Regions from separate parts of the Pseudomonas sp. TE12234 genome, predicted to be linked through region 4. Evidence: predicted binding sites of a transcription regulator. Region 4 holds the regulator's gene; each other region holds the start of a gene.
What was found. Region 4 encodes FliA, which starts transcription of late flagellar genes. Its sites were predicted from a motif close to CTAAAGTTTNNNNNNNNNNNGCCGNTAA; they were not measured.
Positions count from the first base shown of each region.

Region 1: ACVWYU_RS25710 (flagellar protein MotY) is a predicted target of FliA. The motif match lies at 760-787, and genes of this name have one in related genera.
Region 2: motA (flagellar motor stator protein MotA) is a predicted target of FliA. The motif match lies at 4,273-4,300, and genes of this name have one in related genera.
Region 3: ACVWYU_RS24510 (methyl-accepting chemotaxis protein) is a predicted target of FliA. The motif match lies at 1,319-1,346, and genes of this name have one in related genera.

Region 1 covers NZ_JBSSEP010000021.1:10,155-17,745, forward strand. Annotated here, with positions in the region: gene pyrC (dihydroorotase) at 1-693, opposite strand, end outside; gene ACVWYU_RS25710 (flagellar protein MotY) at 853-1,758, shown strand; gene ACVWYU_RS25715 (argininosuccinate synthase) at 1,888-3,105, shown strand; gene ACVWYU_RS25720 (hypothetical protein) at 3,263-3,937, opposite strand; gene ACVWYU_RS25725 (response regulator transcription factor) at 4,486-5,112, shown strand; gene ACVWYU_RS25730 (PA3496 family putative envelope integrity protein) at 5,203-5,382, opposite strand; gene nth (endonuclease III) at 5,489-6,127, opposite strand; gene ACVWYU_RS25740 (Rnf-Nqr domain containing protein) at 6,158-6,739, opposite strand; gene ACVWYU_RS25745 (RnfABCDGE type electron transport complex subunit G) at 6,732-7,343, opposite strand; gene ACVWYU_RS25750 (RnfABCDGE type electron transport complex subunit D) at 7,340-7,591, opposite strand, start outside.
Region 2 covers NZ_JBSSEP010000025.1:67,862-75,452, reverse strand. Annotated here, with positions in the region: gene ACVWYU_RS28025 (caspase family protein) at 1-810, shown strand, start outside; gene ACVWYU_RS28020 (toll/interleukin-1 receptor domain-containing protein) at 810-1,301, shown strand; gene ACVWYU_RS28015 (hypothetical protein) at 1,741-2,172, shown strand; gene motB (flagellar motor protein MotB) at 2,309-3,349, opposite strand; gene motA (flagellar motor stator protein MotA) at 3,353-4,204, opposite strand; gene ACVWYU_RS28000 (HDOD domain-containing protein) at 4,371-5,909, shown strand; gene ACVWYU_RS27995 (rhodanese-like domain-containing protein) at 5,952-6,767, shown strand; gene asd (archaetidylserine decarboxylase) at 6,786-7,591, shown strand, end outside.
Region 3 covers NZ_JBSSEP010000019.1:33,584-41,174, forward strand. Annotated here, with positions in the region: gene ACVWYU_RS24500 (arsenate reductase ArsC) at 1-219, shown strand, start outside; gene arsH (arsenical resistance protein ArsH) at 216-947, shown strand; gene ACVWYU_RS24510 (methyl-accepting chemotaxis protein) at 1,377-2,942, shown strand; gene ACVWYU_RS24515 (purine-cytosine permease family protein) at 3,119-4,480, shown strand; gene capB (caprolactamase subunit beta) at 4,661-6,406, shown strand; gene capA (caprolactamase subunit alpha) at 6,446-7,591, shown strand, end outside.
Region 4 covers NZ_JBSSEP010000007.1:167,157-174,747, reverse strand. Annotated here, with positions in the region: gene flhA (flagellar biosynthesis protein FlhA) at 1-126, shown strand, start outside; gene flhF (flagellar biosynthesis protein FlhF) at 138-1,466, shown strand; gene fleN (flagellar synthesis regulator FleN) at 1,583-2,413, shown strand; gene fliA (RNA polymerase sigma factor FliA) at 2,410-3,150, shown strand; gene ACVWYU_RS13665 (chemotaxis response regulator CheY) at 3,317-3,688, shown strand; gene ACVWYU_RS13660 (protein phosphatase CheZ) at 3,708-4,496, shown strand; gene ACVWYU_RS13655 (chemotaxis protein CheA) at 4,543-6,801, shown strand; gene ACVWYU_RS13650 (protein-glutamate methylesterase/protein-glutamine glutaminase) at 6,851-7,591, shown strand, end outside.

The sequences.
Region 1 (7,591 bases), on a different contig from region 4:
GGCTTCCTGGTGCGTATTGCGCTTGAGGATCGGCAGGCAGTAGAAGTGCGGCCGAATCCCGCCCACCAGCATGTGGTTGCGGTTGTACAGCAGGTGATGCGCGGTGATGGTTGCGCCCACGTTGGCCGGAGCCGAGTTGACGAACTGCACGGCGTCCGCGGTCGTGATGTGTTCGAACACCACTTTCAGGGTCGGGAAACGCTCGACCACACGGCGCATGTGCTCATCGATGAAGATCTTTTCGCGGTCGAACACGTCGACATCGCCACGGGTGACTTCACCGTGAATCAACAGGGGCATTCCGACTTCGGCCATGGCCTCCAGTGCAGGAAAGATCTTGTCGATGCTGGTCACGCCAGAGTCCGAGTTGGTGGTCGCGCCGGCCGGGTACAGCTTGGCGGCATGGACGAAACCGCTGGCCTTGGCCTCGCGAATTTCTTCAGGTTGGGTGCGATCGGTCAGGTACAGGACCATCAGCGGTTCGAACGGGCTGCCGGCCGGGCGAGCAGCGAGAATCCGCTGGCGATAGCCGTCGGCCTCAGCCGCATTGCGGACCGGCGGAACCAGGTTGGGCATGATGATGGCGCGACCAAAGGTGCGCGCAACATCCGCAACGGTATTGGTCAACACGGCACCATCGCGAAGATGAATGTGCCAGTCGTCGGGACGCAGCAGGGTCAGGCGGTCGGACATGAGGGGATTCCAGGCGGGTCAAACTGAGGGGAATGCTACCGGAAAAGACTCTTGCAGGCACTCGCTATCAAGTTTTGCGGGAAGCTTCCGATATCCAACAGGTATGCCGTAAACATATGTATGTCGGTCTTTTTGTTGTAGAAGCCAGTGGAGCCTCCCGTGCGCCAGCGTTATTTAGCCTTGCTCAGTGTGTTTGCCAGCCTCCCTGCGATGGCGCTCACTTTCCAGACCCGACTGGAGAGCATCGAGTGGACGGTCGAAGGTGACAAGTTCGAATGCAGGCTGACCCAGCCGATCACTGACTTCGGTTCGGGTGAGTTCGTGCGTCGTGCCGGCGAGCAGGCGACGTTTCGTCTGAAAGCCTACAACGCGATGATGGGGGGCGGTTCAGCCACCTTGCTGGCGGCGGCTGCGCCTTGGCAGCCGGGGCGTGGCGACATCAACCTGGGTACGGTGAGCATCGGCAGTGGCAACGTGCTGTTCAACAGTTCGCAGGCGCAGGCCGGGCGATTGATCAGCGGCCTGATGGACGGGCGCAGTCCTGTGGTCCGCCATTCATCGGGCGATGGCCGCGTGTCGGAAGTGCGACTGCTGCCGGTAAAGTTCAGCAAGGCGTTCGCCGACTATCAGGGGTGCGTGGCCAAGTTATTGCCGAAAAACTTCGAGCAGGTGAAGCAATCCGAAGTGGGCTTCCCCGGCGGCGGAATTGATCTGGACGCTGCCGCGAAAGCCAAGTTGCAGGTGATGCTCGAGTATATGAAGGCCGATCCGACGGTCAATCACATCGAGCTCGATGGACACTCCGACAACAGCGGCAATCGCCTGACCAATCGTGAGCTGTCACGGCGCCGGGCCCTGGCGGTCATGGAGTTCTTCAAGGCCAATGGCATTCAGGAATCCCAGGTCACCATGCGGTTTCACGGTGAGCGCTACCCGTTGGCACCTAACACCAACAACGCCAACCGGGCCAAGAACCGTCGAGTTGCGGTGCGCCTGGAGCGAGGCGCAGCGCCGGAACAAGTCGCCCCGCAAGCCACGAAGCCCACTACATCGGCGACTTCCTGACTCACCGGTCATCGTCGCGCCCTCGACATAATCTGTCGCTTCGTCGTCATAAGCTGTCGCGCCTCTGTAAATTATCCTGCATGAGCGGTAGACTTCCCGGCTTTCCGTAGAACCCCGTGGAGTGATGGCATGGCGGACGTAAACAAGGTCGTTCTGGCGTATTCCGGCGGCCTGGACACTTCGGTGATCCTCAAGTGGCTGCAGGATACTTATAACTGTGAAGTGGTGACCTTCACCGCTGACCTGGGTCAGGGCGAAGAGGTCGAACCGGCACGCGCCAAGGCACAGGCCATGGGCGTGAAAGAGATCTACATCGACGACTTGCGCGAAGAATTCGTGCGCGATTTCGTTTTCCCGATGTTCCGCGCCAACACCGTTTACGAAGGCGAGTACCTGCTGGGTACTTCCATCGCTCGTCCGTTGATCGCCAAACGCCTGATCGAAATCGCCAACGAAACCGGCGCAGACGCCATTTCCCACGGTGCCACCGGCAAAGGCAACGACCAGGTTCGTTTCGAACTGGGTGCCTATGCCTTGAAACCAGGCGTGAAGGTGATTGCCCCTTGGCGTGAGTGGGACCTGCTGTCCCGCGAGAAGCTGATGGACTACGCCGAGAAGCACGCCATCCCGATCGAACGTCACGGCAAGAAAAAATCTCCGTACTCGATGGATGCCAACCTGCTGCACATCTCCTATGAAGGCGGCGTGCTGGAAGACACCTGGACCGAGCACGAAGAAGACATGTGGCGTTGGACCGTCTCCCCCGAGAAGGCACCTGACAAGCCGCAGTACCTGGAGCTGACCTACCGCAACGGCGACATCGTCGCACTGGACGGCGTCGAAATGACTCCGGCCACTGTGCTGGCAACGCTGAACCGTATCGGTGGCGAACACGGCATCGGTCGTCTGGACATCGTCGAGAACCGTTACGTGGGCATGAAATCCCGTGGCTGCTACGAGACACCTGGTGGCACCATCATGCTGCGCGCCCACCGTGCGATCGAATCGATCACCCTGGACCGCGAAGTGGCTCACCTCAAGGATGAGCTGATGCCGAAGTACGCCAGCCTGATCTACACCGGCTACTGGTGGAGCCCTGAGCGTCTGATGCTGCAGCAGATGATCGACGCGTCCCAGGCTCACGTGAACGGTGTTGTGCGCCTGAAGCTGTACAAGGGCAACGTGATCGTCACCGGCCGCAAGTCCGACGAGTCGTTGTTCGACGCCAACATTGCCACGTTCGAGGAAGATGGCGGCGCCTACAATCAGGCTGATGCGGCGGGCTTCATCAAGCTCAACGCATTGCGCATGCGCATTGCCGCTAACAAAGGCCGGAAGCTTTTCTGAGGCCTTTGAGTGGGTAATGGATTTGTGGCCTCGTCATTGACGAGGCCACAAGCCCGGAATTTGTTTTTACCTGGCGTTGCGATACCACGATCTACCTGTCACTTGTCGATACCTTCCCTCTTTAATTCCGCTTCACGTGTCCTGCGTTACGACCTGCTTATCGTTGGTCGCTCTGATCAATCACTGTCACCTCATGTGAATTCAAATTGTAAGCAGCATAAAATGCGGCCTTGTCGTGTTTTCGTGCCTGACTTGAATGTTTGAATGCGCTTTCTTTCAGTGCCGTCTCCGATTCAGCACAGGTGAGAAACAAAATGATGTGTGTCTGTCTTTCCTGCGGCTTCTGGATTTTCTCCAGCAAAGCGCTGAACTGAGTTTTTTTGCCAAGCCAGCGTGCATCAATGATGCAAAGATCATTCAGCACCTCGGCCTGTTGGATGCGCTGCTGTACGCCTGGGCCCGCCGTCGGCGTCTGAGTGGGGGAAGAAGGCGAAGTGGATCGCCGGTCATCCGTTGGCTTATGTCGCTTGGTGTTTTCCCTCGATACCGATGAATCGTTGTTTGCCGAAGGCTCGGTATTATCCAGAGCTTTCAGGAAGTGCTTTCCCTTTTCAAAATCCGATGGGGCGTATAGCGACCGATAATTGAAATTGAGTGTGACGAAGAAAAGAAGCAGCAAATAAAAGGGGAAGCTGATCAGAAACCATATGTAGATTTCTCTGTCCTTATTGTCCAGAAAAGGCAGGGAAATGGCTGCTGATGTTTCGGATAATGTTGCGAATATCGCGATGACAGTCATGGGGTTGGTGATCTTGCTTGTTAGTTTTGTCATGGTGTCTGCTCATTTAAGTTGGTCTTCTCGGTGGGTTGATAAATTGATTTTGGATGGGTGTTGTCATGGTGTCCATGTGTTGGCAATTTCGATTTATCTAATTTAATGGGTGGTGTTCTGTGCGTGTATTGGGGTTGGTTGCTGGGTTGTCGTATTTTTTAATATATCGCGCATAATAATTTTCCTGCTGTAAGAGTAAGCGGATGCTGGGTGTGTGATATTTCTGGTAAGAAAATAGATGTGGAAAATATCAGTTACTTTTTAGGTGTGATTGAATGATTTGTATCTGTTGGACTACCGCTTTCCCGCAGTCGTGATCATTTTTTTTGGTCGTAAGTGGATACAAAAAGCCGTTGAGAATCGAATTGTCTTCACACGAATTTTGTTTCCGATGCATTTTGAAGGCGGTTTTTTTGTAAGACTAATCCGCGATGTTTGTAGGGAATGTCTCTCGGTGTGGGTGGCTGGGGGGAGCGGCATGCCATGGGTGAAACGACTAGGCTATTGTGCGGGCTCTAAAAATTCGAACAGCGAAAATTGGACTGCCCATGAATAAAGTGCTGATCGTGGATGATCACCCCGTCATTCGTCTTGCGGTACGTATGCTGATGGAGCGTCATGGCTACGAAGTCGTTGCAGAAACAGACAATGGCGTGGATGCATTGCAACTTGCCCGTGAACATATGCCGGATATTGTTATTCTGGATATTGGAATACCGAAACTGGATGGGTTGGAAGTCATTGCTCGATTGGCAACGCCTACGATGCCCATGAAAGTGTTGATATTGACATCCCAGGCGCCAGGACATTTTTCCATGCGTTGCATGCAATCGGGGGCTGCCGGGTATGTTTGCAAACAACAGGATTTGACTGAGTTGCTCAGTGCAATAAAAGCTGTTTTATCCGGCTACAGTTACTTTCCCAATCAGGCGTTGCACACGGTTCGTGCAAGTCTGGGGAACGCGAGTGAAGCCGATATGGTGGATCGTCTGTCGGGGCGGGAAATGATGGTCTTGCAACAGTTGGCCAAGGGCAAGACTAACAAGGAGATTGCCGATGGAATGTTCTTGAGTAACAAGACTGTCAGTACTTACAAGACCCGTTTGCTGTTGAAACTTAATGCGCGCTCTCTGGTTGACCTGATTGAATTGGCACAACGTAACGGACTGGTGTGATGGCATCAGTATTTGGCGAAGTGCGATGAACGGGCATTTATCGCGGTACGGTCAAAGTAAAAAGCCTCCGTTTCGGGAGGCTTTCAGGTGTCATAAGTCAAAATCGTAATCGGCCAATTGCTTTTGCAGTCGGCGCTCCTCCAGCAGATTGTCGATGGTACGGCGTTTGCTCAGGTTGGTTTTCGCCACTTCAACCACAGGTTCAGCGTCATCGGCCTCAACGGGGGTAAAGTCGTCTTCTACGTCCAATTGCTCTTTGCCAGTGCTCATTTAGTTACTCCAGGCTAAGACTGCCTTTGGGGCTCCTTATATCGATAATCTCCCGGCGGGTAAAAAAGATTTTTTCAATCGATAAATCAATAAATCCAATAGCGCCTCAATCGTCGGAGGTTTTGTGCTTGTATTCGCACAAATCTTCGATGCGGCAACTGCCACAGCGAGGCTTGCGGGCCAGGCATACGTAGCGCCCGTGAAGGATCAGCCAGTGATGGGAATCGAGCAGGTATTCCTTGGGCACGAATTTCATCAGCTTCTTTTCGACCTCCACCACATTCTTGCCAGGCGCGATGCCGGTGCGGTTACTGACCCGAAAGATGTGGGTGTCCACGGCCATGGTCAGTTGGCGAAAGGCGGTATTGAGCACTACGTTAGCCGTTTTGCGTCCCACGCCGGGCAGTGCTTCCAGTTCCTCGCGAGTTTGCGGCACTTCGCCAGCGTGGCGCTCCAGCAGCAAGCGACAGGTTTCGATCACGTTTTTTGCTTTGCTGTTGTACAGGCCGATGGTCTTGATGTATTCCGACAACCCTTCGACGCCCAAGGCGTAAATCGCCGCCGGGGTGTTGGCAACCGGGAACAGCTTTGCCGTGGCCTTGTTGACGCCGACATCGGTCGATTGTGCCGAAAGAATCACCGCGATCAGCAACTCGAACGGTGATGAGTAGGCCAGTTCGGTCTTTGGTTCCGGGTTGTCTTCATGCAGTCTGCGGAAAATTTCCAGACGTTTTGCGGCATTCATGGGCGGTACGTTTCCTCGAAAGCGGTCAGTTTAAGGTGCTGGACGGTGCCAGATCTGCCAACCGGCAACCAGCATTCCCAACAGAATGAATCCTCCCGGGGCCAGTGTGGCCAAGCGCAAGCCACCATCGGCGGTCAATGCCCAGCCCTGCCAATCCGCTTGCGGCGTACCGGCGAGCCAAGGCAGATGGCGAGCGATAGTCCCGTAGCCAATCAGCTCGCGTAGCAGGCCCAGGCCCGCCATCAGCACACCGAACACACCGCACATGCGCAAGCGATCGGCCAGTGAGCTCTGGAAATAACCGGAGTGTTCCAACAGGACACATTGCACCGCGATCAAGCCTGCATACACGCCCATTTGTTGATGCCATTGCAGCGACCAGGCTTGTGCGCCGAGTTCTGCACAACTGGTTAATGTCGCAGCGATCAGCACGCTCGCCAAAAGGTGTGTTGCGGACAGCAGTCGGGGCCGCAACGCGTTCATGCTCAGGCCAAAAGCACTGGTGACCGCCATGAACATCAGCCACACACCCGCAGCGGTCACCAGTGAGTCGGTAGCGCCAATCAGTGGTGCCAGCATCAGCGAGTTCCGCAGAAACGGTGACTTAATCATGGGACGCCTCCCCAAGCAGAGCTTGCCGGTGCTCATCGAAATAGCGCAGTGCGTCATGGGTGGCGTTAATCACCGCCCTTGAAGTGATGGTCGCCCCCGCGATCTGATCGAATTGTCCCTGATCCTTTTTCAGCGCCCAGCCGTTATCGCCCGGATCCGTACGAGACTTGCCGGAAAACACTTGCAGCCAGGCGTTGGGCCAATCGGCGATCCGGGCGCCAAGTCCCGGCGTTTCCGATTGCTTCAGGGTTTTGACCCCTACCAACCTGCCATGGGCGTCGATGGCGATCAGCAACTCGATGGCACCGGCGTAGCCCAGGGTCTGGCTACGCAGCAAAACCGCGCAGGGTTGGCCGGATTTGCTTGCCAGGTAACCACTCAGCACTGTGCTATTGGCCAGCGCTGTGTCTTCGAGCATGAGCGGTTTTTCCAGAGGTTGATTGTCATAACTGTCAGGCGGCAGCAGGTCCAGGAGGTTGCGACTGTCGATCAGGCGCTGCTCGGCCGCAATACGCGAAGCACTGCTGTGCTGCACAAAGTACGTCGCGCCAATACCAAGGCATGCCAGCAGTGCCAGGATCGCAACACTCGATACTTTGTTCATGGCACTGTCCGCTCCTGCCTGGACGCGACAAGCCGCTCCAGCGCCGGTACACACAGGTTCATCATCAGCACGGCAAACGCCACGCCGTCGGGGTAACCACCCCAGGTGCGAATCAAATATGTCAGCAGCCCGACACCCACGCCAAACAGCAGTCGGGCGCCGGGGCTTTTCGCGCCGGACACCGGTTCCGTAACGATGAAAAACGCGCCCAGCATGCTGGCGCCGCTGAGCAGGTGAAACAGAGGCGA
Region 2 (7,591 bases), on a different contig from region 4:
GAAGACTACTTGAGTCGCGAAAAGCTCGAAGACCAGATCCGTGAACTGTTCTCCGGTGACTGCAATGTCGCGCTGCTGTATTTCGCCGGCCACGGCAGTTTCGACCTCGATACCGACGAAGGCATGCTGATTCCTCAGGATTACAAATCCGCGAAGGACGGCATCCGGATCAGCGACATCCTGAACTGGGCGAGCAAAGCCACGAAAATCAAAAACAAGGTGATCATTCTCGACTGCTGCCAGGGTGGGTCGGCCGGCGAAACACGCGTATTGCGCAGCGAAGGCAGCGTGATTGGCGAGGGCATGACCATTCTGACGGCATGCAAAAAAGAACAGCCGGCGATGGAAGGTGCCGGTCACGGAGTCTTCACCGGTTTACTGCTTCAGGCATTACATGGCGGTGCCGCGAATATCCTAGGCAAAATAACCCCCGGCAGCCTCTATTCATTCGTCGACAACGCCCTCGACGCCTGGGAGCAGCGGCCGGTGTTCAAGACCAATGTCTCGCAGTTCATTTCATTGCGCGAAGTTTCGCCACTGATCCCCAAGGAAATACTGCGCAAACTGCCCGAGTGGTTCCCCGAGGCGGAGTCGGTCTACCCCCTCGCCCCCACCTTCGAGCCCACCGAGCCCGAATTCAATCCGGAGCAAGGCGAAGTCTTCGCCCAACTGCAAAAGTGCAACCGTCACAGCCTGATCGAACCGGTGGACGCCGAACACATGTATTACGCCGCCATTCACTCCACCGGCTGTCGCCTCACCGCCCTCGGCGCCTATTACCGTGAACTCGCGATCAAAGGACACTTCTGATGCCTGTGTTTATCAGCTACCGCCATATGGACCGCCCCTATGCGATGAACATCAACAGCCGTCTGATGCAGGCCAATATCAAGACCTACCTCGATGTACTGGACCCAGAATCCCAGACCACCGATGACATTACCGGGGTCATCACCCGCAACATCAGCGAATGCACGCATCTGCTGGCGGTGGTGTCGGAAAAGACGGCGTTGTCATGGTGGGTGCCGTTCGAAATCGGCGAGGCGACTATTACCAACCGGCGTATCTGCTCGTTCAAGACCGGACCGACAGAACTGCCGCTGTACCTCGATAAATGGCCGAAACTGACGCGTGAACAGGACATCGACTTTTTCATTGATGCCTATCGCAATGAAGTGACACTCAAACGCTCGATGGCGCTGGATTCGGTCACCGGCAACGAATCCATGCGAAGCGTCAACAGAACGAACGCCGATCGATTTCATACTGATCTCAAATCCAGAATTATTCGCGGATTCTGAAGCCGATATCACTTGGCTTGTATGAATGAACGACACCTGGAAAAATTTAAAGGGAATGACCTCATCAAGAGATGTGGGGCGTTATTTCAGCCCCACCACCGAAAACAGCCTCATTAGTTGACGGGCTGCCATTTACAGTAATCGCTTACTCCCGTCACCGAACCTTTCCTGTTTCGCCCCCCCGGCCAAACTGCATACCTATAGCCGATCCAAAGACTATAAAGCTCACTTATTACCACTCGATCTAACAACCTGTCAGATATGACAGTAGATGAAAGCAAAAGCCTCATTGATTATGTTGCCTGAGGAATGCAAATAGCATTGATAAAGCCGGATGCAGTGTTTACCGGCCACTTATCTTAATTGCTCCCTGGACCTTACGAGCAGAATCAATAGATCGCCGGCATCCCGCCTTTTAAATTCGCAAGAGCACTTACATATGAACATCAAGGAATTAGATAAAAAACATAACGTTCGAAAAATGACCGGCCACGTGTCGGCCATGATGAAAATGTCTATCGCTGACTTTCGCTTCGAGTCATATTTCTTACATGGCAACACCAACAATGAACATCGTTACATTAACGCCTCAAGCCAAAACGGCGAACACATCTTATTTGTCATCCCGGCAGGCTGGGGCCAAGGACCTCATATTTTAACGCCCGACTCAAACGTCATCAGATTTGAGCCAGGCAAGGGCTTACCGAACGATCCAGAATCGTGGTATGCACAACGAGGGGAATTGTTCATTACCAATACTAGCGAGACGTCTTTTTCAGGCACTTTTAACTGTTACAGATACACCAATGAAGACAAACCTGCGTTAATCGGCGGTACTTTTATGATTAATTTTACATCGATAGCAAAATAGCTTGATTCTTATCGAAAAACGCCGGGTTCATTGCCAGTACGCAGCTGAAAAAAACCCGTATCGAAAGATACGGGTTTTTTAGTGCCCTCAAAACTGAATGACGTCACCCCAAAATTGTCTCTTCCTTTCGTGGAAATTACGGTTTCACAGGCGGAGCACCGGGTTCAACCTTTTTTGGCGCCGGATCATCAAACAGGTTCAGTCGCTGGCGAAGCTCATGTGCCGGCAGCGGTTCCTTGTCCGCCGGCAACGCATTCGGGTCGGTTGGCGTGGCCGGTGCGGCGTCGGGAGCCGTCGAACCTTGCGGCGCATCAGGTGCAGGTTCGGCACCTTGCGAGCCTTCGATGGCACGCTGGGCTTTCTTCGTCAGCACGATGATGTCGATACGGCGATTGACCGGATTGAACGGATGTTCACGATCAAACAGCGCCGATGAGGCGTAACCCACGACACGCGCCACTTGCTGATCCGGATAGCTGCCCGCGACCAGCGCACGGCGAGCGGCGTTTGCACGGTTGGCCGAGAGCTCCCAGTTACCGAAATCGCCGGTGCCGGTGTACGGCTTGGCATCGGTGTGGCCGCTGATGCTGATCTTGTTCGGTACCGCTTTGATCGTGTCAGCCATGGCCAGCAGGATATCTTCGAAATATGGCTTCAGACGGGCTGAGCCCGAGTCGAACATCGGCCGGTTTTCGGCGTCCACGATCTGGATGCGCAAACCGTCCGGAGTGATCTCGAACATGATCTGGTCTTTGAATTTCTGTAGCTGCGGATTCTCTTCGACCTTGTTCTGCAGCTCTTGCAGCAACAGTTCGAGACGTTCCTTCTCGACCATCTCGGCCATGCCTTCGACCTGATCGGTATCGACAGTGACCTTGTCCGGCTGCGGCTGGGACTTCACCTCGGGGTTGAGGGTTTTTTCCGGCGCCAGGGTCGGCGTGCCGCCCAGATCGATGATGTATGGCGTGCCGCTTTCGGAGAAGCCGATCGGGTCCTTGAAGTAACCGGCGATGGCGATCTTCTGCTCCGGTGTTGCCGTGGACAACAGCCACAACACCAGGAAGAACGCCATCATCGCCGTGGCGAAGTCGGCGAAGGCGATTTTCCAGGCGCCCCCGTGATGCCCACCGGCGTAGCGCTTGACGCGCTTGATGATTATCGGCTGATTGTTCTCCATGACTTAGCGACCGCGAACCGCTTGTTCCAGCTCGGCGAAGCTAGGACGGTGCGCCGGGTACAGAACCTTGCGTCCGAACTCCACGGCCAGCGATGGCGGCATGCCGGAAGCCGAGGCGACCAGCGAGGCCTTGATGGCTTCGTAGACGTTCAGTTCTTCCTTGGCATCGTGGGCCAGGGAATGGGCCAACGGGCCGAAGAAGCCGTAGGCGGCGAGAATACCGAAGAAAGTACCGACCAGTGCCGCACCCACGTGCAGGCCGATGGACTTCTGGTCACCTTCACCCAGGGACGCCATGGTCACCACGATACCCAGTACCGCCGCGACAATACCGAAACCGGGCATGGCGTCAGCGATGCCGTTCACCGCGTGGGACGGATGCTCCAGGTCTTCCTTGAGGCTGAACAGTTCCATGTCGAACAGGCCTTCAAGCTCGTGGGGAGCCATGTTGCCGGAAGACATGATGCGCAGGTAATCGCAGATGAACGCGGTCATGCGCTCATCCTTCAGGACCGCCGGGTACTTGGCGAAAATCGGGCTCGCGGCGGCATCTTCGATGTCACCTTCGATCGCCATCATGCCTTCACGGCGGCTCTTGTTGAGAATCTCGTAGATCAGGCCCAGCACTTCAAGGTAGAAGCCATGGTTGAAACGCGAACTGAACATGCTCAGGGACTTCTTGAGCACGTGCATCGTCATGTAGCCAGGGTTGGCCTGCAGGAACGCACCGAGGGCCGCGCCGCCGATGATCATCACCTCGAAAGGCTGGATCAGGGCTGCAATTTTGCCGTGGGAGAGCACGTATCCGCCGAGCACGCTCGCGAATACGACGATGATGCCGATAATTTTAGCCATAGGTAGGAGAGCACTTACTGAGTCGGGTTCAAGGTCATATTCGGAAGTTAAAAAATCTCTTCTTCTACTTATCGGCAAAACTGCGCCAGACTATAGCCAGTTCAGGCGAAAAGCCAATTTGACCCGCTCCGGGCACAGTTAACGCTGACGATGATCGCCTCCCGACATGCCTAACGAAACGAACGTTCCAACTCCAAAACCGACCACTCTCGAAGGCTGGGTCAAGCTTCTCGATGGCGTGCGCCTGCCGGTTCCACAAGCCAGTCACGACCGCGTCTGGCGGGCCATTCGCGACCAACGCAGCTCGTTGCGCGACATCGCCGAATTGATGCAGGAAAGCCCGGCCCTGGCCTTGAGCGTGATTCGCGAAGCCAACCGACACACCCATGGCAGCATGACCGAGCCGGCGGAAAACCTTGAGGTCGCGATCAATCGCCTCGGCCTCAAACGCACCGAAGAACTGCTCGACCGGTTGCCTGTACTGCCTCAGGCCGATATTCCGAAAGCACTGCGTCAGTTGCAGATGATCAGCCAGCACGCCACGCAACAGGCCAACGGTTTTTTTGCCGGTCGCCTGGCGCGCCTGTGGCAGGACATCCATTGGGGCAGCCTGCTGTTTCTGTCGCCGCTATGGCCATTGGCGCTCACGCATCCGCAATTGCTTGAAGACTGGGAACTGCGGGTCATCCATAAAGGCGAGTCGGCGCGCAAAGTCGAAAAGCAATTGTTTGGCGTACGCCTGCTGGAAATCGGTCAGGCCCTGACGGACATCTGGCGCCTGCCGATCTGGGTGCAGCAGGGCTACCGTCTGCTGCTCACCGAGCAACGGGAACTGGTGAAGGTTCTGCGCATTGCCCGCGACAGCGAGCATCCATTGCGGCAACAGAACCGCCTCGATGACGATCCGACCCTGCGCCGCTGGCTCAATCAACCGGCCAACACCGTGTTGCTGGCCAACGGCCTGGCACTGTCGGCGCAACAAGCCTGGGACAGTCCGCACAGTCAGCGGTGGCAGTATCTGACCAGCCTTTACCTGCAGATACCGATGGACGAAGTGCAACAGCAACTGCACCAACAGGCAGCCAACAGCGCGCGCCATCACGCCATGCCGGACCTTTGGCACCCCGCCGAATCGCTGATTTGGCCGTGGGGCATGAATCGCATCCACGCCAGCTTGTTGCCTGCGGCGGCGCCCACCGCCGAGGACCTGGCGAAATGGCGTAAACAATGTGCCGAGCTGCTGTTCGAGCCCAGTCGTTTCACCAATGCCATGCACTTGACCATCGCCGCCCGGGACGCCTTGGTCGCGTGCGGCATGCGTCGCGTCATGATCCTGATGGCCGACCGCACCCACGCCAACCTGCGAGTGCACCAAACGGCGGGGTTGCCCAAGGAAGTGGCGGCGATGAATTTCGCAGTCAGCCAGAGTACCGTGCTGCAGCGCCTGCTTTCACAACAGGCCCAGGTACGAATCAACCCGACCAACAACGCGCAATTTTCAGCCCGACTGCCCAATGGCCTGCGCGCGCAGTTCAGCGGCGAGCACCTGCTGCTGCGCTCGCTGGTCAACAATGGTCGGGTGATCATGATTGTCGTGGCCGATCAGGGCGGCGGGCCGTTTTCGGAAATCACCGTGCAAGCCTTTGGCAAAACGGCGCAGTGCATCGAGAAAGCACTGCAAAACTTTAGCCGCCGCGGCCAATAGCGCTGCGCTACAATCCTCCCTTTTGTGCCCTGGAGACCTCACATGTCTGACTTCTCTGGCTTGCCGCTGGTGATCGAACCGAGCGACTTGCTCCCTCGCCTCGACGCCCGTGATCTGATCCTGGTGGACCTGACCAGCAGCGCCCGCTACACCGAAGGGCATATTCCCGGTGCACGGTTTGTCGACCCAAAACGCACACAGCTCGGGCAGCCGCCGGCGCCCGGGCTGATGCCGCCGCAAGCGGCACTCGAAGCGTTGTTCGGTGAACTGGGGCACAATCCCGACGCGGTCTACGTGGTTTACGACGACGAAGGCGGCGGTTGGGCCGGGCGTTTTATCTGGCTTCTGGATGTCATCGGCCACAGCAAATACCACTATGTCGACGGCGGCCTGACGGCCTGGCTGGCAGAAGGCTTGCCCATGTCGATCCAGGTTCCCGCTCCTGCGGGCGGCCCGGTTGCATTGACCTTGCATGACGAACCCACTGCCACTCGCGAATACCTGCAATGCCGCCTCGGCGCTGCCGACCTGGCGATCTGGGACGCGCGCGGGCCGCTGGAGTACTCCGGCGAAAAAGTCCTGGCGGCCAAGGGCGGACACATTCCTGGCGCGGTCAATTTCGAATGGACCGCCGGCATGGACAAGGCCCGCAACCTGCGTATCCGCACCGACATGCCGCAGATCCTCGAACAACTCGGGATCAGCAAAGACAAAGAAGTGATTACCCACTGCCAGACTCACCACCGTTCTGGCTTCACCTATCTGGTGGCCAAGTCCCTCGGTTATCCGCGGGTCAAAGGCTACGCCGGCTCTTGGGGCGAATGGGGCAACCATCCCGACACCCCTGTAGAGATTTAAGGTTTTTAAGGACAGTTAATGAACAAGCGTCTGTTTATCCTCAGCCAGTACCTGCTGCCCCACCACTTGCTCTCGCGACTGGCCGGCTGCATCGCCGAATGCCGCGTGCGCTGGTTCAAGAATGCGTTCACCGCATGGTTCGCCAAGCGTTATCAGGTGGACATGTCCCAGGCGCTGGTCGAAGACCTGACGGCCTATGAGCACTTCAACGCCTTCTTCACCCGCGCCCTGAAAGACGGTGCACGCCCCCTGGACCAGACTCCGGGCGCGATCCTCAGCCCGGCCGACGGCGCGGTCAGCCAACTGGGTCCGATCGAGCACGGTCGCGTGTTCCAGGCCAAGGGCCACAGCTTCAGCGTGCTGGAATTGCTGGGGGGCGATGCGGCCAACGCCGCGCCGTTCATGGGCGGTGATTTCGCAACCATCTACCTGTCGCCGAAGGACTACCACCGTGTGCACATGCCGCTGGCCGGCACTCTGCGCGAAATGGTCTACATCCCGGGCCGAATCTTCTCGGTCAACCAGACCACCGCCGAAAACGTCCCGGAACTGTTCGCCCGCAACGAGCGTGTGGCGTGCATCTTCGACACCGAGCGCGGGCCAATGGCCGTCGTGCTGGTGGGCGCGATGATCGTGGCATCGATCGAAACCGTATGGGCCGGCCTGGTGACGCCGCCGAAGCGCGAACTGAAAACCTTCCGCTACGACGAAGCCGCTCGTGCGCCGATCCATCTGGAAAAGGGTGCGGAACTGGGCCGCTTCAAGCTGGGTTCGACCGCTATCGTGCTGTTCGGGCCGGATCAAGTGAAGTGGGCTGAAGAACT
Region 3 (7,591 bases), on a different contig from region 4:
GAGCCCTGCCCGGTGTACTTCGGGCCATCGGTCAAGAGCCATTGGGGCCTGGCCGACCCCTCTGAAGTAGAAGGCAGCGACGAACAAATCCAGGCCGCATTTGACGCGACGGTCGCGCAAATCCGCCGTCGCTTTGCCGCCTTCTTCGCCCTCGATTTCGACACCCTCGCCCCAACGGAACTCAAGCCGGCGCTGGACCGCATCGGAGAAATGCAATGAACGAATACCTCCCGCAAACCCCGGACGACTTTCCCAGTCTGGACCTGTCGCTGTTCGACACACCGAGCGCCGCGAAGCTAGCACAGCACGAGCAACCCGGGCACAGGCCACGCATCCTGCTGCTGTACGGATCGACCCGCGAACGCTCCTTCAGCCGCTTGCTGACGCAAGAGGCGGCACGCATCCTGACACTCATGGGCGCAGAGACCATCATCTTCAATCCCTCCGGCCTGCCGCTGCCCGACGATGCGCCCTCCGATCATCCCAAGGTGCAGGAGTTGCGCGACTTGATGACGTGGTCGGAAGGCCAGGTGTGGTGCTCGCCGGAGCGCCATGGCGCGATGTCGGCGGTGTTCAAGGCACAGATTGACTGGGTGCCGCTGGCAATGGGCGCCATTCGTCCGACTCAGGGCAAAACCCTGGCCGTCATGCAGGTCTCTGGCGGCTCGCAATCCTTCAACGTGGTCAACCAGTTGCGCGTGCTGGGGCGCTGGATGCGGATGTTCACCATTCCCAATCAATCCTCCGTGCCCAAGGCCTTTCTGGAGTTCGACGCAGACAACCGCATGAAACCGTCGGCGCTGTATGACCGGGTGGTAGATGTCATGGAGGAACTGATGAAGTTCACCCTGCTGCTGCGCAATCGCCCGGAGCTGGTCGATCGCTACTCGGAGCGCAAGGAGTCGGCACAAGAACTGACTCAGCGAGTGAATCAGCGGGCCATTTGATCGCGCAGCGGCCTGCTTGCTGCCCTGAAGGAGCAAGCCAGTCCGCTGCCGGTTCAGGGGCAATGGCAAGGTTCGCGGGACAAACGAAGCCTCTCGTCGCCTCCCTGGCATGGCGCGCGCGCTTTCCAATCCGCTGACATGCTTTTCACGAAACGCTCACATCAGCGAGCGCAAATTGAGTTCACAAAAGGATTTGACCCCAAAAAGAGAGCCCGCCCCCCAGCGGGCTTTTTTGTTTTTCCCCCGCCCTGCGTCTACGCTTTCCACTGGCTGGAATGGCGTCGCGCCACGTTCGGCCGCAACTCATGACAAATCAGATTAAAAGTCAAATGCAACTCATTGTTATATATTAGTTTTATGCAGTTTATTGACTCAATTTTTGCGACTGACTGCCGATGGCCTGTCTACAGGAACCAAGGAGTCATCGGAATGAGAAATAATCAGCCGGTCACGCAACGCGAGATCCCCCTCGCGCCTCAGCAAAAACTGATCTCGACGACCAATGTTCGCGGGGTCATCACCTACTGCAATGACGCCTTCGTCGAAATCAGTGGCTTTGATCGAGCCGACCTGATCGGCGCGCCGCAGAACATCGTCCGCCACCCCGATGTGCCCCCCGCCGTCTTCGCTCACATGTGGGGCACTATCAAGCAAGGCCAGCCCTGGATGGGGATCGTCAAGAACCGCTCCAGAAATGGCGATCACTATTGGGTTAACGCGTACGTCACGCCCATTTTCGAGGGCAACGAAGTGACCGGCTTCGAGTCGGTCAGGGTCAAACCCACAGCGGATCAGATCCGTCGCGCCGAAGCCTTGTACAAGCGCATCAGCCAGGGCAAACCGGCCATCGCACACCGGGACACCTGGCAACCGCTGCTAGTGGATTACCTGCCGTTCCTGGCCATGGGACTGGCGAGCACCCTGGGCGGCCTGTTCTTCAGTGCACCCGTGGCGATTGCGCTGACCGCAGGCCTGGCCGTGCCCATCAGCCTGCTCGCCGCACACCGGCACAAGCAAGGAGCACAGCGTCTGTTGCAGATGGTTGAGCCGTCGACCTCCGATGCCTTGATCGCCCAGATGTACAGCGGCGAGCGTGGGCTCCAGGCGCGCCTGGAAACCGCTTTCGTCAGCCAGACGGCTCGCCTGAAGACCTGTCTGACGCGCCTGCAGGATTCAGCCGAGCAACTCAGTGCGCTGGCCGGACAATCCGACCTGCTGGCCACTGACAGCTCAAGGGGCCTCGACCGCCAACGTGTCGAAACCGAGCAGGTGTCGACCGCGATCAACCAGATGGCCGCGACCACCCAGGAAGTCGCCAGCCACGTCCAGCGCACGGCCGATGCCACCCAACAAGCCAACTTGCTGACCAGCCGCGGCCGCGAAGTCGCCAGGGACACCCGCGAAGCCATCGAACGCCTTTCCGCTGTCGTCGGCGAAACCGGGCAGACCGTGGCGCAACTGGCCAGGGACAGCAACGAAATCGGCACCGTGGTCGACGTGATCAAAGGCATTGCCGACCAGACCAACCTGCTGGCACTCAACGCCGCCATCGAAGCGGCACGGGCCGGCGACATGGGCCGGGGCTTCGCGGTCGTGGCCGATGAGGTGCGCCAGCTGGCACAGCGCACCTCGCAATCGACAACCCAGATCCATGACCTGATCACCAAGCTCCAGACCTCGTCCAACAATGCCGTGCAGATCATGGAGTCCGGTCACCGGCAGGCCGAGGAAGGCGTGGCCAGGGTGCTTGAGGCCGACCAGGCCCTGGTCGGAATCAGCGAAGCGGTCGCCCATATCACCGACATGGCCAGCCAGATTGCCGCCGCCACGGAAGAACAATCGGCCGTCGCCGAAGAGATCAGTCGCAACATCAGCACCATCGCCCAATTGGCCGATCAGACCTCGGGGCAAGCGCATCAATCGACGGACCTGAGCAAGGAACTGACCCGGACCGCGTCCACCCAATACTCACTGGTCGAGCGCTTCAATCGATAACCGGCTTCATCCGGATCGATCCTCGTCACTGGCCCGGCAACTGTCGGATCGGTGACGCAGGATCATCGTCCCCACCACTTCACTCCATGACAAAAGACAGGGCCGCCAACCGCAATCATCCGGCGCCACAGGCCTCTTACCATCCGGGTTCTTCATCCAAAAACAAGAGAAGAACCATGGCCGCCATCCTCCCGAAACAGGGCAACAGCAACGACTTTTCGGTCACCGCCGTTGCCGACACACACCGCATGAGTAAACGCTCGCTGACGATGGCCTGGTGGGGCATTTGCAGCGCGATGTTCTGGCTTGTCGTTTCTGCCACGCTGGCAATGACCTTCGGCACTCAAAACGCGATCGTCGGCCTGCTGTTGTCGGTCGTCACCTACGCGGCCATCAACGGCGTGATTTCGCGCTATGCGATCAAGACCGGACTGTCAGTCGCGCTGTTTTCGCGGGTGCTGTTCGGGCGCAAGGGCGCAGTCCTCGCCACCTTGATCTTCTTCGCCACCGCGACCTATTACAGCGTGTTTGAAGGCTCGGTGATTGCCATTGCGATCCACCAGTATGTGCCCTCGCTGTCGATCAATCAGGCGTACCTGTTGGTGGTGCTGTACAGCGTGCCGTTGATTGTCGGCAGCGTGCAAAACTGGATGGACAAGCTCAACGGCGTACTGCTGCCCTTCTATCTGATCGGTCTGGTCGCGCTGGTGGGGGTGACCATCGGGCAATACGGCTACAGCGCGGCCTGGTTGCAAATGGGCCCGGCGAGCGGTCCGGTAGTGAACGGCTGGTGGGACTGCTTCTGCTATTTCATGGGCGTGTGGATCCTGATGATGTACACCTGGGACTACGCACGTTTCGGCCGCAAGGAAGACGCCACCTACCATGGCCGCTTCAACTTCGGCCTGCCCTTCTACACCTTTACCTTTTTGATCAATGGCCTGGTCGGGATCTTCCTCACCGGGACCATTCCCACCCCCGGTGGCCTGAGCGAGGTGTCGGTGGTGATGGCGATCATCGAGCTGATGGGGATCTGGGGCCTGATCTTCGTCTGGGTCAGCCAGACGCGCATCAACTCGGCAAATTTCTACCTCGCGGCCACCAACATGCAGGCCTTCTTTGGCGGCATCGGTCTGGCGAAAGTGCCTTACATCGCCTGGACGATTGCCGTCGGGGCTCTGGTTTACACACTGATGCGCCTGAACGTTTTCGACTACATCCTGCAGGCCCTGTCGTACCAGAGCATCTTCGTGGTGGCCTGGGTGGCGATCGCCCTGGCGCACATTTTCTCGCCACGCTACAGCCAGCTGTTCCAGGAGCGGATCGAATACCAGGTGGACCGGGTCAGCGCCTTCAATCCCTGCGGTCTCGGGGCGTGGTTTCTTGCCGCCGCCCTGGGCATTGCGCTGCTCAATTATGGCCCTCCGACACTGGCTACCTGGTCGGCCCCCGTGACCTTCATCAGTGCCTTCAGTACTTACTGGTTATTGCTCAACAACGCCCGGCGCAGCTGGTTCGTGCGCGCCAGTTGTGGCTGATCCCTACGTTCACTGATAACCATCTTCAGGCGAACACAAACCAACCAACAGTGCACAGGCAATCAATTTCCAGTGCACTTTGCGCCAAGCCGACCACCGGTTCGAGCGCGTAGTTTGATGTCGTGGGTTAGACATTCGTCCTGACCTTCACCTGGATAACAACAAGATTTCTGGTGACCCATGAGTACAGTAGATCCGATCACCCTGGCCGTCGTGCGAGGCGCGCTGGAAACCGCGCAGCGCGAAATGACCATCACCCTTGAGAAAACCGGTCGTTCGAGCGTTTTCAACCTGGCTCACGACTATTCGAACGCACTGTTCGACCACCTTCCGGAAATGATCCTGCAAGGCCAGGACATCCCGATTCACCTCGGTTCGCTGATTCCGGCGATGAAATGCGTCGCCGGTTTCTTCGGTGACGAGGTCGAAGAAGGCGATGTGATCTACCACAACGATCCCGCCTACATGGGCAGCCACATCCTCGACTGCTGCATGTACAAACCGGTGTTCTACCAGGGCGAGCTGGTGTTCTGGGCCGTCTGCAAAGGTCATCTGACCGACATCGGCGGCCCGGTGCCCGCCGGCTACAACCCCGACGCCAGGGAAATCTACGCCGAAGGCTTGCGCATCCCGCCGGTGAAACTGTGGTCGCGGGGCAAGCGCCGCGAGGACGTAATCAACCTGCTGCTGACCAACATGCGCGCCCGTGCCTATCAGGAAGGCGATCTCAATGCCCAATACGGCGCCTGCAACGTCGGCGAACGGCACTTGCTCGAACTGCTCGATCGCTACGGCGTGGAGCAGGTGCGCGCGTGCATCGCCGAGTTGAAAGACATGGCGGACCGGCACATGCGTGCCTTGCTGCGTGATGTGCCGGACGGCTTTTACACCGGCACCACAGTTCTGGAAGACTCGGGCCATGGGCTGGGTGAATTGTCGATCACCGCGCAGGTGGAGATTCGCGGCGACGAGGCGCACATCCTCATCGAAAGCCCGCCCCAGGTGCCCTACTTCATCAACTCGTACGCCGGCAACTCGGTGTCCGGGGTTTACCTGGGGCTGATGATGTTCGCTCAGGTGCCGCCGCCCTACAACGAAGGGTTGTACCGCTGCGTGTCCGTTGATCTGGGCCCACCGGGCACCCTGTGCAACGCCCGGGAACCGGCGCCCCACGTCAACAGCACCACCACGCCGATGGAAACCCTGGCCGATGCGGTGCGCCAGGCCCTGGAGCAAGCCGCGCCCGACCGTGTGACCGCCTCCTGGGGCCACGCCAGCGGGATCAACATCGCCGGCCACGACCCGCGCAATGGCAACGACGAGTACGTGACCATGGTGCTCGCTTCGATCATCTCCGGTGCCGGTGCGAACAAGGCCATGGACGGTTGGCCGGCGTGCGGTCCGCTGTGCTGTTTCGGCGCACTGATGTCCGGTGACATCGAGTTGCTGGAGTACGCCTACCCGATCCTCATCCATCGCTACAGCCTGATGACCGACAGCGGCGGTGCCGGCGAATTTCGCGGTGGCTCGGGCACGCGCATCGAAATCGAACCGCTGAACCATGCGATGACGGTGGTGGGCTTTGGCGAGGGTCGGCAACTGCCGACGTCGGGTGCTGCGGGCGCGAACAACGTCCTGCTCGAACCGAAATTGGGGCGGCTGATCCACCGCAAGGCCGACGGTGAGGAACAGTCCTTCATCTACAACGCGCAACTCACCGCGCAGCCGGGCGAACGGGTGATCAACGTCAACCCCGGCGGCGGTGGCTACGGCAATCCGCTGCGCCGCCCGGTGGCCAGCGTGGTCAACGATGTGCGCAACGGCCTGGTGTCCCGCGACGGCGCCCGTCTGGAATACGGCGTGGTGATCGACAGCAACGGCCAGGTCGATGACGCCGCGACCAGCGCCTGCCGTGCGGCGAACTAATCGAGCCCGGCCCCTTTGAGCAATCTGGAATCCCTCATCATGAGCAAGCAACAATATCGTCTGGGCATCGACGCCGGCGGCACCTTCACCGACTTCATCCTCGCCGACCGCGGCGGCAACGTGCAGCTGTTCAAGGCGCCCTCCACGCCCCAGGACGGCACCATCGCCATCCGCAACGGCCTGGCGCAGATCGCCGACGCCATCGGCCGTACGCCGGCCGAGATCATTGGCGATTGTGACCTGTGCATCAACGGCACCACCGTGGCCCTCAACGCACTGATCGAAAAGACCGGAGTGAAGGTTGGCCTGCTGTGCACCGACGGCCATGAAGACAGCCTGGAAATCCGCCTGGGCCACAAGGAAGACGGGCATCGCTACGACGCCAGCTACCCGCCAGCGTTCATGCTGGTGCCGCGCCACCTGCGCCGGCCCATCGGCGGGCGAATGCTCAGCGATGGCAGCGAACACGCCGCGCTCGATGAAGACGCGATTCGCCAGGCCATCGAGTATTTCCGCGAACAAGACGTGAAAGCGGTAGCCATTTCCTTCGTCTGGTCAGTGCGCAACCCGGACCATGAATTGCGCGCCGCCGCAATGGTGCGCGCGGCATTGCCGGGGGTATTCGTCTGCACCGGCAGCGAAGTGTTCCCGCAGATCCGCGAATACACCCGCACCTCGACCGCGGTGGTCAACGCCTACCTGAGCCCGGTCATGGGCCGCTACATCGAACGGATCGACGCGCTGTTCGAAGAGCTTGGCGCGCAACAACCAACGCGCTACTTCCAGTCCAACGGCGGCCTGGCGCCGGGCGTGGTGATGCGAGAGCGTGCGGTGAATGCCATCAACTCCGGCCCGGCCTCCGCGCCGCAAGCGGGGTTGTGTGTCGCGCAGCCATTCGGCATCGATAACGTGATCACCGTGGACATGGGTGGCACGTCGTTCGACATCACCCTGAGCAAATCCGGGCGCACCAACTTCAGCAAGGACACCGATTTCCTGCGCTATCGCATCGGTGTGCCAATGATCCAAGTGGAAACCCTCGGCGCCGGTGGTGGCTCGATTGCCTACCTCGATGACTTCGGCATGCTCCAGGTCGGCCCGCGCAGTGCGGGTGCCAACCCCGGACCGGTGTGCTACGGCAAGGGCGGCACCGAGCCCACCGTGACCGACGCCAACCTCGCCCTG
Region 4 (7,591 bases):
CCGGTTCGCGCGATGCTCTCGCGATTTGGCCGGCTGGCAGTCCCGGGTTTGCATGTGTTGGCTTACCAGGAAATCCCTGACAACAAGCAAGTGACCATCGTTGCGACAGTAGGGCCCAACGGCTGAGGTAGTGGTTTATGCAAGTTAAGCGTTTTTTCGCCGCCGATATGCGTCAGGCCATGAAGCTGGTTCGTGATGAGCTGGGCGCCGACGCCGCCATCATTGGCAACCGCCGCATTGCCGGTGGTGTCGAGCTCACGGCTGCCCTGGATTACAAACTGTCGGCGCTGGCCCCGCGTGTTCCGAACATGGAGCTCGAAGACGAGCTGCGCAAGACTCAATCGCGGATCGTCACCGCCCAGGCTGAACTGAGCCTGCGAGGCGATGGCGAGAGCGACAAGAGCACCAATCGCCAGTTGTTCGCCGGCCTGCCGTTGACCGCCGCCGAGCCGTTGATCGAGCCCACCTATGCCGAACCCCGTCGTCCTGCGCCGGCCGCTGCGCCAGCCTCAAGTGGGGTGGACCCGCGGGCGCTCGATTCGATGCGTTTCGAGCTCAACAGCTTGCGTGAACTGATGGAAGTGCAGCTGGGCTCCCTGGCCTGGAATCAGCTGCAAGGCAGCCGCCCTGAACAGGCGAACCTGTGGCGCCGCCTGCAGCGCATCGGTCTGTCCGGCCCGCTGTCGCGGGATTTGCTGGCGCTGATTACCGATATCGACGAGCCCCGTCAGGCCTGGCGCATGTTGCTGGCGCATCTGGCGCGGATGATCTCCACGCCGGAACTGGAACCACTGGAAGAGGGTGGCGTGATTGCCATGGTCGGCCCCGCCGGCATGGGCAAGACCACCACCCTGGCCAAGCTGGCCGCCCGTTACGTGCTCAAGTACGGCCCGCAGAACATCGCGCTGGTGAGCATGGACAGCTTCCGTATCGGAGCTCAGGAGCAGCTCAAGACCCTCGGTCGGATTCTCAACGTGTCGGTGACCCACGTCGACCCGGGGCAATCGCTGGTGCAAGCGCTGGATCCGCTGCTGCGCAAACGCGTGGTGTTGATCGACACCGCCGGCCTGCAGGCCAGCGATCCGGCCCTGCGCATGCAGCTGGAAAGCCTGGCCGGGCGTGGCATCAAATCGAAAAATTATCTGGTTCTGGCAACCACCAGCCAGAAACAGGTTCTAACCGCCGCTTATCACAGTTACAAGCGCTGCGGGCTCGCGGGCTGCATCCTGACTAAACTGGATGAAACGGCAAGTCTGGGCGAGGTGTTGAGCCTGGCCATCAGTCATGAATTGCCGGTGGCCTACCTGACCGATGGCCCGCGGATCCCGGATGATTTGCATCTGCCGCGTCGTCATCAGTTGGTCAGTCGCGCCGTCAGCGTGCAAATGCAGGAAGAACCCAGCGAAGAAGCCATGGCTGACATGTTCGCTGACATCTACCACAGCCCGACCAAGCAGGTTGGCTGAGGTAAAAATGAATAGTTTTTGTACCTACATCGATGGTCTGCCATGCATTGTTCCGGTTGAGAACGCGCAGCCAGTAATGTGGCCTCCGTCTATGCAAGACAAGGTAAAGAAATAACATGGGCAGCATGCATCCCGTACAGGTGATCGCGGTGACCGGCGGCAAAGGTGGCGTCGGGAAGACTAATGTGTCAGTGAACTTGTCCCTGGCTTTGGCTGAGCTTGGCCGGCGCGTCATGCTGCTGGACGCCGATCTGGGGCTGGCGAACGTCGACGTTCTGTTGGGGCTGACACCCAAACGTACCCTGGCCGACGTGATCGAAGGCCGCTGCGAGCTGCGCGACGTCCTGTTGCAGGGCCCCGGCGGCATCCGCATCGTTCCCGCCGCGTCCGGGACCCAGAGCATGGTTCATCTGAGCCCGGCGCAACACGCTGGCCTGATCCAGGCATTCAGCGATATCGGCGACAATCTCGACGTACTGGTGATCGACACCGCTGCGGGCATTGGTGACTCGGTAGTCAGTTTTGTCCGCGCGGCGCAGGAAGTCCTGCTGGTGGTCTGCGACGAGCCGACGTCGATCACCGACGCCTACGCCTTGATCAAGTTGCTCAACCGCGATTACGGCATGAACCGTTTCCGCGTCCTGGCCAACATGGCGCAGAGCCCGCAGGAAGGCCGCAACCTGTTCGCCAAGTTGACCAAGGTCACGGACCGCTTTCTCGACGTTGCCCTGCAATACGTCGGTGCCGTGCCTTACGACGAAAGCGTGCGCAAGGCCGTGCAGAAGCAGCGCGCCGTCTATGAAGCGTTTCCGCGTTCCAAGTGTTCGCTGGCGTTCAAGGCCATCGCCCAGAAAGTCGATACCTGGCCGCTGCCGGCCAACCCCCGTGGGCACCTGGAGTTTTTCGTCGAGCGCCTCGTGCAACAAACGGCAGGACCCGTGCTATGACCGCCAGCGGTTACAACCTCTACAAGAAGTCGGCACGTGACGCGCAGTACGAATTGATCGAGCGTTACGCGCCACTGGTTAAACGCATTGCCTACCACTTGCTGGCGCGTCTGCCGGCCAGTGTCCAGGTCGAAGACCTGATCCAGGCCGGCATGATCGGCCTGCTGGAAGTCTCGACCAAATACGACGCCAGCAAAGGCGCCAGTTTCGAAACGTACGCGGGCATCCGAATCCGCGGCGCCATGCTCGATGAGGTGCGCAAGGGGGACTGGGCACCTCGTTCGGTTCACCGCAACACGCGCATGGTCAGCGACGCAATTCGCTCGATTGAAGCTAAAACCGGCCGTGACGCTAAAGATCACGAAGTTGCGGCCGAACTCCAATTGAGTCTCGACGATTATTACGGGATTTTGAACGACACCCTGGGCAGCCGGTTATTCAGTTTCGACGATCTGTTGCAGGACGGCGAACACGAAGGGCTGCACGAGGATGGCGCGAGTGCTCATCTCGAGCCGTCACGCGACCTGGAAGATGAACGCTTCCAGGCGGCGCTGGCGGACGCGATTGCCAATTTGCCGGAGCGTGAGCGACTGGTGTTGGCGCTGTACTACGACGAAGAGTTGAATCTCAAGGAAATCGGTGAGGTCCTGGGGGTTAGCGAATCTCGGGTCAGCCAGTTACACAGCCAGTGCGCGGCCCGTTTGCGGGGGCGTTTGGGAGAGTGGCGAGCGCGTTGAAGGCAGTGTGGGGGCACTGCGACGTGGCGGGTGGGGTGTTGAACCGCGCCGGTCTCGATCCGTTGTACTCCAGACAGTCATTGAGTGCTTTGCCAGATTGATTGAAATGGCGCGTCCAGGTGCTGGGCGCGTTTTAGTCTGCTTGGAGGTCGAATTGGACAAGAACATGAAAATCCTCATCGTTGATGACTTCTCAACGATGCGGCGGATCATAAAAAACCTGTTGCGTGACCTTGGGTTCACCAACACGGTCGAGGCCGACGATGGCACTACCGCCATTCCGGTTCTCAACAGCGGGAGCATCGACTTTCTGGTGACGGACTGGAACATGCCTGGCATGACCGGTATCGATCTGCTGCGCCACGTGCGTGCCGATGAAAAGCTCAAGCATCTGCCGGTGCTGATGGTGACCGCCGAAGCCAAGCGCGAGCAGATCATCGAAGCCGCCCAGGCCGGAGTTAACGGCTATGTGGTCAAACCCTTCACGGCCCAGGCGTTGAAAGAAAAAATCGAAAAGATTTTCGAACGCATCGGTTGAACTGCGCCACGGGGGAGCTATGGGGCATAACGAATCATCGCAGGGCGATTTCGAATCGACCCTGAAAAAACACGCCGTCGAACTGGTCGCGAGCCTTGAAAAGGGCAGGTTCGGCGATGCTGTGCAATTGATCCATGAGCTCAACCAGACCCGTGACCGCGGCCTGTACCAGGAAGTGGGCAAGCTCACCCGCGAGCTGCATAGTGCGATCGTCAATTTTCAGATTGACCCGCACATGCCGCAAGCCGAGGAAGTGTCACAGATCACCGATGCCACTGAGCGTCTGGGGTATGTGGTCAAGCTGACGGAGGCCGCGGCCAACCGCACCATGGACCTGGTGGAAAACGCCACGCCGCTGGTCAATCGCCTGAGTGAAGAAGCCCAGGCCTTGAGCACGGACTGGGGACGGTTCATGCGCCGCGAAGTCGGGGCTGAAGAGTTCCGCGAGCTGGCCCGGCGAGTCGACGGGTTCCTGGCGCGCAGCAGTGAAGACGGGCGTGCGGTGTCGAGCAACCTCAACGACATTCTGCTCGCCCAGGATTACCAGGACCTCACCGGTCAGGTGATCAAGCGTGTGACCCAACTGGTCACCGAAGTCGAAAGCAACCTGCTCAAGCTCGTGCTCATGGCCAGTCAGGTGGACCGCTTCGCGGGCATCGAACATGACCGTGAAGCGATGCTTGCAGAAAAAGATCCACAAAAACATCTCTCTCAGGGTGAAGGTCCGCAGATTCATGCCGATAAAAGAGAAGACGTTGTGTCCGGTCAGGACGATGTGGACGATTTGCTATCCAGCCTAGGGTTTTAGAGTTCTAGGTATTTTAGGTTTTTAGACCTGTAGGAGCACACCCTTAATGAGCTTCGGCGCCGATGAAGAGATCCTTCAGGATTTCCTGGTTGAGGCCGGCGAGATTCTAGAGCAACTGTCCGAACAACTGGTCGAGCTGGAAAGCCGGCCGGATGACGCGGACCTGCTCAATGCAATTTTTCGCGGTTTTCACACTGTAAAAGGGGGCGCCGGCTTCCTCCAGCTCAACGAGTTGGTGGAGTGCTGTCACATCGCCGAGAACGTGTTCGACATCCTGCGCAAGGGCGAACGTCGCGTCGACTCGGAATTGATGGACGTGGTTCTCGAAGCACTGGACGCGGTGAACAGCATGTTCAGCGAAGTCCGCGAGCGCAGCCCGATCACGGCGGCCACACCCGAATTGCTCGCAGCCCTGGCCCGTCTGGCCGAGCCGCAAACCGCTGACGAGGCGGCGCCTGCACCTGCGGCAGAAGAAGTGGTGCAAGAGCCTGTTGCCGAAAGCGACTCGGGCGACATCACTGACAATGAATTCGAACAACTGCTGGACTCGCTGAATGCCGTCAAGGCTCAGGCCGAAGCGCCAGCCGTTCCAGCAGCAGATAGCGCTGCCGCTGCCAGTGACGAAATCACTGACGCCGAGTTCGAGTCACTGCTCGATCAATTGCATGGTAAAGGTCAGTTCGCCGTCGATGCCCTGGCAGCACCTGCGGCGTCCAGCGAACCGCCAGCGCCTAAAGCGCCAGGCGACAGCTCCGACATCACCGACGACGAATTCGAAGCGTTGCTCGACCAGTTGCACGGCAAGGGCAACTTTGCGGTCGACGCACTGGAATCGGCCATCGCTTCGGTGCCGACGCCGGCAGCACCTGTCGCTGCGGCGGCGGGTAGCGATCTGATCACCGATCACGAGTTCGAATCGCTGCTCGACGAATTGCACGGCAAAGGCAAGTTCACTGATGTGGGTACTGCTGCAACCGGTACCGCCGCTTCGGTGGCCACGCCAGTCGCCAAGGCAGCAGCGCCGAAACCTGTCGCCAAAGCCCCTGAACCCAAAGCTGAAGCGCCGGCGCCTGCCGCCGCACCGGCAGCCGCCCGTGCCCCGGCCGCTCCGCCTGCGGAGAAGCCGGCCAGCGAAGCCGAGACCACCGTGCGGGTCGATACCGCGCGTCTCGACGAAATCATGAACATGGTCGGCGAATTGGTATTGGTGCGTAACCGCCTGGTCCGCCTGGGGGCCAACAGCGCCGACGAGGCCATGTCCAAGGCGGTGTCGAACCTGGATGTGGTTACCGCCGATCTGCAAACCGCGGTCATGAAGACCCGGATGCAACCGATCAAGAAGGTCTTCGGTCGCTTCCCGCGTCTGGTTCGCGACCTGGCTCGCCAGCTCAAGAAAGAGATCAACCTGGAACTGGTCGGCGAAGAAACCGACCTCGACAAGAACCTCGTCGAGGCCCTGGCCGACCCGTTGGTCCACTTGGTCCGTAACGCGGTCGACCACGGCATCGAGTCGCCGGAAGAACGCGAAGCCTCGGGCAAGGCCCGTGGTGGCAAGGTGATCCTGGCCGCGGAACAGGAAGGCGACCACATCCTGCTGTCGATCTCCGATGACGGCAAGGGCATGGACCCGAACGTCCTGCGCTCCATCGCGGTAAAACGCGGAGTGATGGACAAGGACGCGGCTGATCGCCTGAGCGACACCGAGTGCTACAACCTGATCTTCGCCCCGGGCTTCTCGACCAAGACCGAGATTTCCGACGTGTCGGGTCGTGGCGTGGGCATGGACGTGGTGAAAACCAAGATCTCCCAGCTCAACGGTTCGATCAACATCTACTCGGCCAAGGGCCAGGGATCGAAGATCGTCATCAAGGTGCCGTTGACCCTGGCGATCATGCCGACACTGATGGTCATGCTCGGCAACCAGGCGTTCGCGTTCCCGCTGGTGAACGTCAACGAGATTTTCCACCTCGACCTGTCGACCACCAACGTGGTGGACGGCCAGGAAGTGGTGATCGTGCGGGACAAGGCGCTGCCGTTGTTCTACCTCAAGCGCTGGCTGGTCAGCTCCGCCGCTCATGAAGAGCAGCGCGAAGGCCATGTGGTGATCCTTTCCGTGGGCACTCAGCGGATCGGCTTCGTTGTCGATCAACTGGTGGGTCAGGAAGAAGTGGTCATCAAGCCATTGGGCAAAATGCTCCAGGGAACCCCGGGCATGTCGGGCGCCACCATTACCGGTGACGGCCGCATCGCGCTGATTCTCGATGTTCCGAGCATGCTCAAGCGTTACGCCACGCGGCGTATTTGATTCTGATGGAGCGGGGCGACTGAGCCTCGCTCCGTCTAACGGAGTGTTTATGGCAGTCAAAGTCCTGGTGGTGGACGATTCGGGGTTTTTCCGCCGCCGCGTCTCGGAAATTCTTTCAGCGGATTCGAATATCCAGGTCGTCGGCACGGCGACCAACGGAAAAGAGGCGATTGATCAGGCACTGGCCCTCAAGCCCGACGTGATCACCATGGACTACGAGATGCCGATGATGGACGGCATCACGGCGGTGCGGCACATCATGCAGCGCTGCCCGACCCCGGTGTTGATGTTTTCCTCGCTGACCCACGAAGGCGCCCGGGTCACCCTGGATGCGCTGGACGCCGGCGCGGTGGACTTCCTGCCGAAGAATTTCGAAGACATCTCGCGCAACCCCGAGAAGGTCAAGCAACTGCTGTGCGAGAAGATTCTCAGCATCGCGCGCAGTAACCGTCGTGTCAGCACCTACACGGCACCGCCACCGGTAGCGGCCCCCGCGCCGACACCAGCACCTTCGAGCGTTGGCAGTTTCAGCGGCAACGTGCCCGCGCGTCCGGCCCCGGCTCCGATCCCGGCTCGTGCGCCAGCGCACGCACCCACGTCGCCTGCGCCAAAACGCAAAGCTTACAAACTGGTGGCCATCGGCACCTCCACCGGTGGCCCGGTGGCCTTGCAGCGGGTCCTGACCCAGTTGCCGGCCAACTTCCCGGCACCGATCGTGCTGGTCCAGCACATGCCCGCGGCCTTCACCAAAGCGTTCGCCGAGCGTCTGGACAAGCTCTGCCGCATCAGC